One region of the Rhodoferax sp. XS2R6 genome, then DNA from elsewhere that is predicted to be linked to it. Evidence: predicted binding sites of a transcription regulator. Region 1 holds the regulator's gene; each other region holds the start of a gene.
The links. Region 1 encodes LexA, which represses DNA repair genes until DNA is damaged. Its sites were predicted from a motif close to ACTGTATNNNNATACAGT; they were not measured.

Region 1 (4,299 bases):
TCACGCCCGAAGAGGTGCTGCGCGATGCTGCGCGCCTCCAGGGGCTGGAGCAAAGCGTTGGCAAGCTGGGTGAGCAGACCGCCCAAAATCAACGCCAGATGCAGGCCTTGCTCGCGAGGCTGGAAAAGTCAGAGTCTGAAAAGTACGCCAACCCGCTGATCTACGCCCTCGCAGCAGCGCTGTTGGCTCTGGCCGGTGGCATGTTCTGGTTTTGGCGCAAGCTGCGTAATGCGGGAGACTCTCCTTGGTGGAGCGGGCAGGGTGAGTCTCTGTTGACGCCTGTGGAGCGTGATACGACGGCCCAAGACCCATCCGTTATGCCGCCACCCGTAGTGACTGCACCGGTGCGGCCCGTGGTGGCTAAGCCGCTGCCAACCCCAACCCCTGTGCGCAAAGCCGCACTGCTGACCGATGTGGACATTGACCTGCATCTGGATGACTTGTCACCGCCCGTACCAACGGTTGCGCCAGTGACAGTGGCCCCACCGTCATCCCGCATGATGGGTTTGCGCGATTTTTCACCCAGCATGTCGGGTTCGTTGCGTTCCATCAATACCCAAGAGGTGCTGGATGTGCGCCAGCAGGCCGAGTTTTTCATGACACTGGGCCAGTATGACGACGCCATCGCTTTGTTGGAGCACAACATTGCCGACCATGCAGAGTCCAACCCGCTGGTGTACCTGGATCTGCTCAAGGCCCTGCACACCCTGAGCCGCAAGGAAGCGTTTGACCGCTACCGTGACGAGTTCAATGCACTCTTCACAGGCCAGGTGCCACCGTACACCCAGTTCAACCAGCCGGGGCAGGGGTTGGATGCTTACCCCGAGCTGTGCGCGCACATCGCATCGGTGTGGCCCAGCAGGGCGGCGCTGGAGTTCATTGAGAAATGTCTGGTGCGTGAGCGCAACGCGGCCGCAGACGTCAATTTTGATTTGGAGGCTTTCCGGGAGCTGCTGTTGCTGCATGCACTCGTCACGCGTTTGTCGGGCGAGACGACCAGCGGCGTGGTGCCATTCAGTGCAGCCAAATCGGCAGAGCCATCAACGGCCCCGTCGCCCGACACGGGCCCGGCTCCCGTGGACGCTGCTTTGCTTGAGCCTGCCATGGACATTGACCTGGACTTGTCGGAGTCTGTGCCAGCCGCAGACAATCTCATCGAGTTCGATGCGTCTGGGCTGTCGCTCACCCCACCACTGACGCCCCGTTCTTAGGCTGTGGGCCGCCCCAAGGCAGCGGCTTAGCGGCGCACCTGCAGTGCACCGGGGTTGATGATGTTGGACGGTGTGCCTTTGATGAAATTCACCACGTTGTCGAAGGCCGCGCCAAAGTACATCTCGTAGCTGTCCTGCTCCACATAACCAATGTGGGGGGTGCAGATGCAGTTCTCCAGCCGCAGGAGTGCGTGGCCTTGCAGCACGGGTTCGGTTTCGAATACATCTACTGCCGCCAGGCCCGGGCGGCCCCGGTTCAGGGCCCCAATCAGTGCATCGGTTTCAATCAGTTCTGCCCGCGAGGTGTTGACCAGCAGGGCCGTGTTTTTCATGCAGGCCAGATCCTCGGCCGTCACCATGCCGCGTGTGGTGTCATTGAGTCGCAAGTGCAGGGTCAGCACATCGCTGCGTGAGAAGAAATCTTCGCGGTCAGTGGCGCTGTGATAGCCGTCTTGCACGGCTTGCTGGCGGGAGCCCTCGCTGCCCCACACCAAGACGTTCATGCCAAAGGCGCGCCCATAACCGGCTACCAGCTGACCAATACGGCCGTAGCCCCACACACCCAAGGTCTTGCCACGCAGCACACCACCCAGCCCGAAGTTGGCAGGCATGGAGCCCGCCTTGAGCCCGGACTGCTGCCAGGCCCCGTGTTTGAGGTTGCCAATGTACTGGGGCAGCCGGCGCATGGCCGCCAAAATCAGGGCCCAGGTGAGTTCGGCCGGAGCGACCGGGGAGCCAGTGCCCTCGGCCACAGCAATGCCGCGCTCGGTGCAGGCCTGCACATCGATGTGGGAGCCCGCCCGCCCGGTTTGGGCAATCAGCTTGAGGCGGGGAAGTTTTTCGATCAGTGCCCGGGTGATCTGCGTGCGTTCACGGATCAGGACGATCACATCGGCGTCTTTGAGCCGGATCGACAACTGGCCCATGCCCTTGACCGTGTTGGTGTACACCTTGGCCGGAAAAGCGTCCAGCTTGGCCGAGCACTGCAGTTTGCGTACAGCATCCTGATAGTCATCCAGAATCACAATATTCATGCATGCCATTGTGCCTTGGGATACCAGCGGTCCGGCAGAGTGCAGGGCAAATTTGCCCCGCTGTTGTTACGCGGCTTCGCAGGCGGCCAGGCGATCCAGTTCGGCGCAGACATCGGCCATGCGGCCCGAGATGACCATACGACCTACGTCAGAGCGGGGTTGCCCACTCTCCAGCACCCGGACCACGCGCAGGGGTTTGGTTTTAGGCTTGTTTATGCCTCTAGCCCCCGTAGATACTGCGCAAGTAGCTATTAAATCAGGAGCATTTTTGCGTTCAAAAGACCGTGGCACGGTGTAGCTGGGCACACGTGGGGAAGGACTTGGCAGCAGCCAGGCCAGGAGTTGGCGCAGGGGGGCCAGAAAGTCGGGTTTCATGACGATGGCGGTGTTCATGGTGGGTACTTTCTGTCTGCGTTACATCAACATGGTGTTACGAATCAGGCCAACGGCCAGACCTTCAATCTCGAAGGGCTCGCCGGGTTCAACCACGATGGTTTGGTAGTCGGGGTTTTCAGGGTGTAGCTCGATCAGGTGTTTGTTGCGGCGAAAGCGTTTGACGGTGACTTCTTCACCCAGGCGGGCCACGACGATCTGGCCGTTTTTGGCATCTTTGGTGGCTTGCACGGCCAGCAGGTCGCCGTCCATGATGCCGGCGTCGCGCATGGACATGCCACGCACCTTGAGCAGGTAGTCGGGCTGGCGTTGGAACAGGCTGTTTTCCACGTAATAGGTCTGGTCCACATGTTCTTGGGCCAGGATGGGCGAGCCGGCGGCCACACGGCCAATCAGGGGCAAGGCCAGTTGGGCCAGGCCGGGCAGGGGCAGGGCAAACTGCTTCATGCGCGACTCTTGCATTGAGCGCAACACATCGCCCTTGAGGCGGATGCCGCGGGAGGTGCCGCTGACCAGTTCGATCACGCCTTTGCGGGCCAGGGCCTGCAAATGCTCTTCGGCCGCGTTGGCAGACTTGAAGCCCAGCTCGGTGGCGATTTCCGCCCGGGTGGGGGGGGCACCGGTGCGCGCAATGGCGCCCTGGATCAGATCCAGAATTTGCTGTTGGCGGGCGGTGAGTTTGGGACTTTCAAGCATACTGACTCCTTCATGTTGGGTCGGTGCTGGCTGTGTGTCTGTACACACTGTTTTCTCATCCAGTAACTGTATTTTTAACCAGTTTTTTGATTAATGCAAGTGGGGCGGTGATGTATGGGTAAAAAAGTGGTGGTTTTGGGTACGGGGGGCACGATTGCAGGCCGATCGGAGCGCGGATCGGACAACGTGGGCTACAAGGCCGGGCAGGTGGGCGTGCAGTCATTGCTGCAAGACATTGCCCCACTTCAGGCTGCGCTGCAGGGGCGCGAACTGGTGGCCGAACAGGTGGCGCAGGTGGATAGCAAAGACATGGGCTTTGCGGTGTGGGCCGCGCTGGCGCAGCGTTGTGCCCAGCACCTGCAGGATACGGAAGTGGATGCGGTGCTGATTACCCATGGCACTGACACGCTGGAGGAAACCGCCTTCTTTCTGGAGCAGGTGCTGCCCCCCGCGTTATTGCAGGCCAAGCCGCTGGTGCTGACCTGCGCCATGCGCCCCGCGTCGGCCCTGACGCCCGATGGGCCGCAAAACGTGCTGGATGCGGTAGCCGTGGCGCTGGACAGCGCGGCACGCGGCGTGTTGGTGGTGTGCGCGGGTGCGGTGCACAGCGCCCGCCTGGTGCAGAAGAGTTATACCTACCGCGTGGACGCGTTTGACTCGGGCGATGCAGGGCCGCTGGCGCTGGTGGAAGAGGCCCGCGTGCGCTGGTTGGGCAAGCCTGCCCCTATGGCTCCCCCGCGTGTGGTCGATCTGCAGGCACTGGCCAACACTGCATGGCCGCGGGTGGAGATTGTGATGAGCTATGCGGGTGCCTCGGGCGCCATGGTACGCAGCTTGGCCGTGCCCGATGCCAACGTTCCTCCATTGCGTGGCTTGGTGGTGGCGGGCACCGGCAATGGCACGCTGCATGTGGATCTGGAAGCAGCTTTGCTTGAAGTGCAAGCGCAGGGCACGCCGGTGGTCCG
Region 2 (4,299 bases), 320 kb from region 1:
TGGCTTTCACGCGACCGTCCAGCGTCTTGCTCACCTTGGCCACGGGCACGGGCTTAAGCGCGGCATATAGCTCGCCCACAGTGGCCACGTAGTTTTGCGTTTCTTTGTAGTTGGGCACCTTGTTGCCCGCCCGCTGCACGGCCCCCTCACCCGCGTTGTACGAGGCCAGCGCCAAGTCCAGCTTGCCGGGGAACATATCGATGAGCAGGCGCAGGTAACGCGTGCCCAGGTTGATATTGGTTTTGGGGTCAGCCAGCTTGGCCTCGACGGACAGCCAGCGGTCGCTGTCCACGCCAAAACGGCGTGCGGTATCGGGCATCACCTGCATGAGGCCGATGGCGCCTTTGGGCGACACGGCGGTGGTATCAAACCCTGATTCGGCGGCCACCAGGGCCTGCAGCAGCTCGTAATCCACGCGGTAACGCGCCGCCGCTTCTTTGAGCAGCGGCCGGATCTTGCCGTAGCGCGGGGAGGACTCGAAAAACTGGGCCAGCTTGGGGTTGATTTCGGGGGCCGCGGGCGCAGCCATCGCGCCAGCGCCCGGAGCGGAAGGCAGTACCGGTGCCCGGTAAAACAGGCTGTAGCGCGCGTCCACCTGCTCGGCTGCAAAGTGGCTGTGGCCCTGCTCGTCCACCCACACCCAAACGTCCGCTTGGGCATGAAATGAGGCCATAGCCCCAATCAAAAGTGCGCAAGCAGCTATTCTTTTCATAGCAATCAGACGTCGATCTCCACCGAGTCGCCATGCAGCTCCATCAGCTCACGGCGCGCCGCGGCTTCGCCCTTGCCCATAAGTTTGGTGATCAACGCCTCGGTCGCGCCGAAGTCGATGGCGCCCAGCGCTACCGGCAGCAGGCGGCGCGTGTCGGGGTTCAGCGTGGTGTCCCACAGCTGCTCGGCATTCATCTCGCCCAGCCCCTTGAAGCGGCTGATGGACCAAGCGCCCTCGCGCACGCCTTCCTTGCGCAGTTTGTCCAAGATGGCGGTCAACTCCCCTTCGTCCAGCGCATAGGCCTTGCTGGCGGGTTTTTTGCCACGGGCTGGCGCGTCCACACGGAACAGCGGGGGGCGCGCCACAAACACGTGGCCGGTTTCGATCAGCTTGGGGAAATGGCGGAAGAACAGCGTGAGCAGCAGCACCTGGATGTGCGAGCCGTCCACGTCCGCATCACTCAGGATGCAGACCTTGCCGTAGCGCAGGCCACTCATGTCGGGGGTGTCGTTGGGGCCGTGCGGGTCCACACCAATGGCGACCGAAATGTCGTGAATTTCGTTGTTGGCAAACAGGCGGTCGCGGTCCACTTCCCAGGTGTTGAGCACCTTGCCGCGCAGCGGCAGGATGGCCTGGTTTTCCTTGTCGCGGCCCATCTTGGCGCTGCCACCAGCGGAGTCGCCCTCGACCAGGAACACCTCGTTGTAGGCAATGTCGCGGCTTTCGCAGTCGGTCAGTTTGCCGGGCAACACAGCCACGCCACTGCTCTTGCGCTTCTCGACCTTTTGGCCGGCCTTCTGGCGCGTCTGCGCAGCCTTGATGGCCAGTTCGGCCAGCTTTTTGCCGTAGTCCACATGCTGGTTAAGCCACAGCTCCAGCGTCGGGCGCACAAAGCTACTCACCAAGCGCACGGCATCGCGCGAATTCAGGCGCTCCTTGATCTGGCCCTGGAACTGTGGGTCCAGCACTTTGGCGCTCAACACATAGCTAGCCCGGGCAAACACGTCTTCGGGCATCAGCTTCACGCCCTTGGGCAGCAGGCTGTGCAATTCGATAAAACTTTTCACCGCAGTGAACAGGCCGTCGCGCAATCCGCTCTCATGCGTGCCGCCGGCGCTGGTGGGAATCAAATTCACATAACTCTCGCGCACCGGCTGACCTTCTTCGGTAAAGGCCACACACCAGGAGGCGCCCTCGCCTTCGGCAAAGTTGTCGCTCTGGCTGTCGGCAAACCCTTCGCCGTCGAACAGCGGAATGACAGGGTCGCCATTCAGGGTTTGCATCAAATAGTCTTTGAGGCCACCCTTGTAGAGCCAGTTCTGGCTGTCCTTGGTCTTCTCGTTCACCAGCGTCACGCTCACACCCGGCATGAGCACGGCCTTGCTGCGCAGCAGGTGGGACAGCTCGCCCATGGGCAACATGGCGGACTCGAAATATTTGGGATCGGGCCAGACACGCACGGTAGTGCCCTGCTTGCGGTCGCCCTCGCCCGCCTTGCGGATCTCCAGCGCCTCGGTCACGTCACCGCCCTCAAATACCAAGCGGGCCACCGAGCCCTCGCGGTAACTGGTCGCTTCCAGGCGCTTACCCAGGGCATTGGTCACCGACACACCCACGCCATGCAGGCCGCCCGAGAAGCTGTAGGCGCCGCCCTTGCCCTTGTCGAACTTGCCACCCGCGTGCAGGCGGGTGAACACCAGCTCGATCACCGGGGCGTTTTCTTCAGGGTGCATGCCAAACGGGATGCCGCGGCCATCGTCTTCGATGCCCACCGAGCCATCGGCGTGCAGGGTGACCTTGATCTTCTTGCCATGCCCGGCCAGTGCCTCGTCGGCGGCGTTGTCCAGCACTTCCTGGATGATGTGCAGGGGGTTGTCCGTGCGGGTGTACATGCCCGGGCGCTGTTTAACGGGCTCCAGGCCTTTGAGCACGCGGATCGACGATTCGGAATATTCGGGGGGTGGTTTCACTGCCATAGTGGGCGAATTGTAGTGTGGCTCCGGGGAAACAACTGTATGAACATACAGAAACCTAAAGACCGGGAGCCGCCGAGTTTGTCACAGCCGCTGCAGCGGGGGCTAGGCAAACGGGCTACATTTCAGCGATGACTTCGCCCCACAAACCGCTTTCCATCGTCCAGATCCTGGCCTGCGGCGCCACCATCGTCACCCTGTCCATGGGCATCCGCCACGGGTTTGGCCTGTGGCTGCAGCCGATTACCCAAGCCCAGGGCTGGACGCGCGAGACCTTTGCCTTCGCCATCGCCATCCAGAACCTGGTCTGGGGCCTATCCGGCATTTTTGCCGGCATGGTGGCAGACCGTTTTGGCGCCTTCCGTGTGGTGGTGGGCGGCGCGGTGTTGTACGCGCTGGGCCTGGTCGGCATGGCCTACGCCAACACGCCTTTGCTGTTTTCGCTGTCCAGCGGCGTGCTGATCGGCATGGCGCAGGCAGGCACCACCTATGCAGTCATTTACGGCGTGATCGGGCGCAATGTGTCGCTGGAGAAGCGCTCCTGGGCCATGGGCGTGGCCGCCGCGGCGGGGTCGTTTGGGCAGTTTTTGATGGTGCCCACCGAGGGCTTTCTGATCAGCAGCCTGGGCTGGCAGCAGGCGCTGGTGGTGTTGGGCGCGGCCGCGCTGCTGATGATTCCGTTGGCCTGGGGCCTGCGCGAACCCGGTTTTGGCGGTGCCACAGCACCCAAGCGCGAGCAGTCGATTGGGCAAGCGCTGCGTGAAGCCTTCAAGTACCCGAGCTTTCAGCTGCTGATGGCGGGCTACTTTGTCTGTGGCTTCCAGGTAGTGTTCATCGGCGTGCACATGCCTAGCTACCTCAAAGACAAGGGCCTGTCACCCCAGGTGGCCAGTTACGCGCTGGCACTGATTGGCCTGTTTAACGTATTTGGCACCTATGCGGCGGGCGTTTTGGGTCAAAAAATGGCCAAGAAAAACATCCTCGCCTTCATTTACCTGGCGCGTGCAGTCGCCATCAGCGTGTTCCTGGTGGTGCCTTTGTCACCCGCCAGCGTCTACGTGTTTTCGTCTGTCATGGGCCTGTTGTGGCTGTCCACCATTCCGCCTACCAATGCCACGGTGGCGCAGATTTTCGGTGTGGCCCACCTGTCCATGCTGGGCGGTTTTGTGTTCTTCAGCCACCAGATTGGTTCTTTCATGGGCGTCTGGCTGGGGGGTTATCTGTATGACAAGACCGGCAGCTACGACATCGTCTGGTACATCGCCATTGCACTGGGCGTACTGGCTGCACTGGTGAACCTGCCGGTGCGTGAAGCGCCTATTCAGCGCACGGCGCTGGCGCACTGACGTGACCACCCGCCACCGCTTGGTCCTCTGGGGCGCCGTAGCCGCGGCGCTGCTGGGCGTGTTTTACCTCTACACCCAACCCGATTTTTTGGTGCAACTGGCCAACCAGGTTTGGGCCTGTTTTTGATGGACACCGCATGACCGATAACCTGAACACCACCATCATCACCGGCGCGTCCGACGGAATTGGCGCCGAAATGGCACGCCAGCTGGCTCGCCAACACGGGGGCAAAACAGCTTTGGTACTGGCGGCGCGCAACGCAGACTT
Region 3 (4,299 bases), on a different contig from region 1:
CCGCAAGCATCAGCACCGCCGGTGGCCGCGCCCCAACCCGCTGGCCGCCTGACGCTGGAACAAGCCAACGACGTCACTGTCATGGCCATCGGCCTGGTGGGCACACCCTACCGCTATGGCGGCAACACCCCGGCCAGTGGGTTCGATTGCAGCGGCCTCATTGGTTATGTCTACAAACAGCGCGCGGGTGTTGTGGCACCGCGTTCCACCGCAGGGTTGATTGATTGGGGTACCAACATTCCAGCGCCAGGTCTGCGCACAGGTGATCTGGTCGTCTTCGCGCAGAACGGCCGCGCTACGCATGCCGGCATTTATGTGGGGGAGGGGCGATTTGTGCACGCGCCCTCTACGGGCGGGACGGTGCGGCTGGATAACCTCAAGTCGACTTACTGGGCGAAGCAGCAGGTGAGTTACCGGAGGCCGTGAGGAGCCTGCGTAGGTTAGATTTCAATTCGGCTCGTGCTGGATATAAACGTTGTAATGATCGATAGTCGATGGCTTGGAATGTGAGGGGTCGCCCACGCCTTCGTAGATGTATCGTCCTTAGCAGTCTTCGGGGAAGTGCCTGCCGAAGTCAGTAAGGATTGTTAGCCCATCGACTAGTTCTGGCGCGATTTCCCGTGCGGAGCCGTAGTGTTCGCGCCAAAGTTTTGGAATATCCGAAAAGTATGGTTGCCCACGATGAACACTGATCAAGAACCCTCCTTTGGACTCTTTTCGATGCACTACAGGGACAAGTAAACCCGTCGTTACTCCCAGCCATCGGTTTGTAACTCCAAGAAAGCGAATCCTCTCTATGCGGCGACTGAAGTCCAATACAAATGCGCAGTCCTGTATGGGGGCGCCTATTTTCGTAACAGCAAACTCGTGTGGTCGATCTTGGAATCCAAATAGAGTGAGTGGCATTTGTGTGTCCTAGAACGGTTGAAAGAACAAAGCTTATTTCGAATAATGGGAATTTTTAGCCTAGTGTGATGGAAAGGTATCTTGGTTCCTTTTTTCATTTCACTCCCCCACCTTCACCCCCTCCCCAACCACAAAAAACTGCCCGCCCGCCACATAGTGCAAGGTGCGCAGCTCATCGGGCGCCTTGTCAAACTCCCAATGCCCGTTGACGAACACGCGGTTGTCGGCCCAGGCTTGGGTCACTTCGCCGATGAACAGGTCGTAGGTTTGCTGGTTGTGCGGTTCGGGCACCAGCTTGCACAGCAGCCAGCCCACGCAACCTTGCACCAGCGGTAGTTCGCTGCCTTCCACGGCAAAGGTCTGGATGCCGTGGCGTTGCAGCTTGTCGGGTGTATCGGCCGCACTGTCGCTGCCCACCCCCAGCGTGGCTTGGGCTAGCCCGCGCGCCGGTACGTTGAGGGCAAACCAGCCACTGCCTTCCACCAGCGCGCGGGTGCGCGTGGCCTTGTCGATCACCACCGTCACCTTGGGCGGGCTGAAGTCCAGCGGCATGGACCAGGCCGCAGCCATGACGTTGTGCTGGCCCGCGTGGGCGGATGACACCAGCACGGTGGGGCCGTGGTTGAGCAGGCGGTAGGCTTTGTCCAGCGGGACGGGGGTGCAGAAAGCGGGCAGGGTGGTCATGCGGGCCACTCTAGCAAAGCCCCCAAAAGCCCGGCCCGCGGCAGCCCCCGCAGCGGCTTGCAAGTCTGTTCTTGATTTTGATAGCAGGGGCGTTTTCCATATACTGTTTATAAATACAGTTATAAGCCAAACCCCTTGCCATGACTAGCCTTGCGCGCATTACCACTAGTTCGCCGGACCCGCAGGACATCCACGCAGATGTCTGGCACGCGCACGCGCTGGCTGGCAGCCCGCAGGCGGTGCAGCCTACGGGCGATGCGCTGCTGGACGCGCAGTTGCCCGGCGGCGGCTGGCCCGTGGGGGCGCTGGTGGAGCTGCTGCAGCCCGCTGGCGTGCACAGCGAATGGCGGCTGCTGCTGCCGGTGCTGGCACGCTGTGGCCAGGGGCCGGTGGTGTTGGTGGGCGCGCCCTACTTGCCGTTTGCGCCAGCCCTGGCGGCGCTGGGCTTGCGCGCCAACCGCTTGCTGGCCGTCGGGGCGCTCGGAGCCACAGGGGCGACGGGCGCGGCGCAGGACGGCCGACTCTGGGCCACCGAACAACTGCTGCGCTGTGCCGAGGTGGACGCCGTGCTGGCCTGGCTGCCGCAGGCGCGCAGCGACCAGCTGCGCCGCCTGCAGATGGCCGCGGCCGAACACCACAAGCTGCTGTTTGTGATGCGCCCGGCCGCACTGCAGGCCGACGCCTCGCCCGCGGCCCTGCGGCTGGTGCTGCAGCCCCAGCCGCCGGTGCAGAGCCCGGGGCTGGACGCGCTGGCGGTGCAGATCGTCAAGCGCCGTGGCCCGCCGCTGGCCCAGCCGCTGCAGCTGCAGGCGCGCGCGGCCCGCCTGGCCGTGCTGTTGGCGGCGGAGGGTGCCCATGCACTGGATCGCACTGCGGCCCACGCCTGATGCCGCCGCCCCGTCCGAGCCCACCCTGGCCGATGTGCACACCGCGCTGGCCTGGTGGGCGCTGCGTTTCACGCCGCTGGTGGCGCGCGTGGAGGACACGCTGGTGTTGGAGATCTCGGCCAGCGAGCGCCTGTTTGGCGGGCGCAGCGCCTTGTTGCAGCAGATTTTTGAACCAAAAAAGCCTCTAGCGCCCATGGAGACTGCGCAAGGCGCTACGTCTTTGATAGCGTTGGGGCGGCTGTGGGGTGGCCGCGATGTGGCACCCGAGGCGCTGTCGGTGCACGTGCTGGCCGTCGCCCGGCCGCACCTGCCCACGCTGGCGCGCCTGGGCGTGCGCAGCTGGGGCCAGCTGCATGCGCTGCCGCGTGGCGGGCTGGTGCGGCGTTTTGGTGCGGGGCTGGTGGATGCGTTGGACCAGGCCTATGGTCAGCGCCCCGAGGTCTACCCCTGGCTCACGCTGCCCGAGGTGTTTGACGCGCCGCTGGAGCTGGCGGCCAGTGTGGAGTCGGCCCCGGCCCTGCTGTTTGGCGCGCGCCGCCTGCTGGCACAGCTGCTGGTGTGGCTGCGCGCGCGCCAGTGCGGCGTGCTGGCACTGGAGCTGCTGTGGGACCTGGACGCGCGCCGCGCCAACACCCGCCATGTGGACGCCCACCACACCGGCGGCCAGCAGGGCCGGCTGGTGCTGCGCACCGCCCAGGCCACGCAAGACATGGCGCACCTGCAGCGCATCTTGGGCGAGCAGCTGGCGCGCGTGACCTTGCCCGCGCCCGTGCTGTACTTGCGCCTGCGCAGCCTGCAGACCCAGCCGCTGGCCGGCGAGAGCCACAGCCTGCTGCCCGACGAGGTGCGCAAGGGTGACAGCCTGCACCAGACGCTGGAGCGCCTGGCCGCACGCCTGGGCGCTGCGCAGGTGCAATGCACCACCCCGCTGGCCGACCACCGGCCCGAGCAGATGCAGCGTTGGGCGCCGTGGCAGGCCGATACGCCAGCACAAAATGCTATGAAATCAGGAGCTGCTTGCGCAATATCTATAAGGGCTAGAGGCCTAAAAGACTATGAATTGCACCCCCAGGCCAGTGTCTGGCCTACCTGGCTCTTGCCCAGCCCGCAGCGTCTGCCGGTGCGCGACCACTGCCCCCAGTACCAGGGGCCGCTGGCCCTGCTGGTGGGGCCGCAGCGGCTGGAGGCGGGCTGGCTGGACGGCACGCCGGTGCTGCGCGATTACTTCATCGCCCGCAGCCCGCAGGCGGGGCTGGTGTGGGTGTACCGCGAGCGACTGACAGCAGATGGAGTGCCCTGCGCGCAAGACGCACCCTGGTACCTGCACGGGCTGTATGCGTAAGAGGGCTTAGAACAGGCGAAACTTCACTTGCACCACCAGCGCACCGTCGATCTTGGCCACGCTGGGGATGAGGCTGAGGTTGATGCCAAAACGTTGGCCTTCGTAGCTGACCATGGGCAAGGCGGCAACAAAATAGTCGCCATTCTTCATGGCTGGGTAGCCATTCATCACCCCCACGGCCAAGCCCAGCTTCCAGTCGTTCAGGGCGATGGGTTGCCAGTTCACGGCGGCGTAGTGGGTGTCACGGCGCACGCTGTTGTAGAAGCTGCCCACCATGACCGAGGTGTCGGGGCGAAACTGGTACTCCACGCCCAGGCCATAGTTGTTCTCGTTGTAGCCCTTGCTCTGGTTGGAGTGGTAGGTCAATGCCCCCACATTGACCCAAAGTGCATCAGGCGAAGGCGCCTCGGTGGCGTCTTGGGCCCAGGCAGAGGCACTGCAGACCATTGCAGCGGCCAAGGCAAGGAGGCTGCGGTAGGG

Region 2: AC097A_RS07580 (DNA topoisomerase IV subunit B) is a predicted target of LexA. The motif match lies at 2,723-2,740, and genes of this name have one in related genera.
Region 3: imuA (translesion DNA synthesis-associated protein ImuA) is a predicted target of LexA. The motif match lies at 1,693-1,710, and genes of this name have one in related genera.

The regions. Positions count from the first base shown of each region.
Region 1 is NZ_JBWMAY010000002.1:531,246-535,544, forward strand. It holds gene AC097A_RS09005 (type IV pilus assembly protein FimV) at 1-1,211, shown strand, start outside; gene AC097A_RS09010 (NAD(P)-dependent oxidoreductase) at 1,238-2,245, opposite strand; gene AC097A_RS09015 (hypothetical protein) at 2,312-2,638, opposite strand; gene lexA (transcriptional repressor LexA) at 2,660-3,334, opposite strand; gene AC097A_RS09025 (asparaginase) at 3,449-4,299, shown strand, end outside.
Region 2 is NZ_JBWMAY010000002.1:212,218-216,516, reverse strand. It holds gene AC097A_RS07585 (lytic transglycosylase domain-containing protein) at 1-673, opposite strand, end outside; gene AC097A_RS07580 (DNA topoisomerase IV subunit B) at 718-2,688, opposite strand; gene AC097A_RS07575 (MFS transporter) at 2,817-4,031, shown strand; gene AC097A_RS07570 (hypothetical protein) at 4,033-4,158, shown strand; gene AC097A_RS07565 (SDR family oxidoreductase) at 4,181-4,299, shown strand, end outside.
Region 3 is NZ_JBWMAY010000004.1:180,373-184,671, forward strand. It holds gene AC097A_RS14590 (C40 family peptidase) at 1-426, shown strand, start outside; gene AC097A_RS14595 (flavin reductase family protein) at 1,006-1,590, opposite strand; gene imuA (translesion DNA synthesis-associated protein ImuA) at 1,731-2,477, shown strand; gene AC097A_RS14605 (Y-family DNA polymerase) at 2,446-3,819, shown strand; gene AC097A_RS14610 (hypothetical protein) at 3,826-4,299, opposite strand, start outside.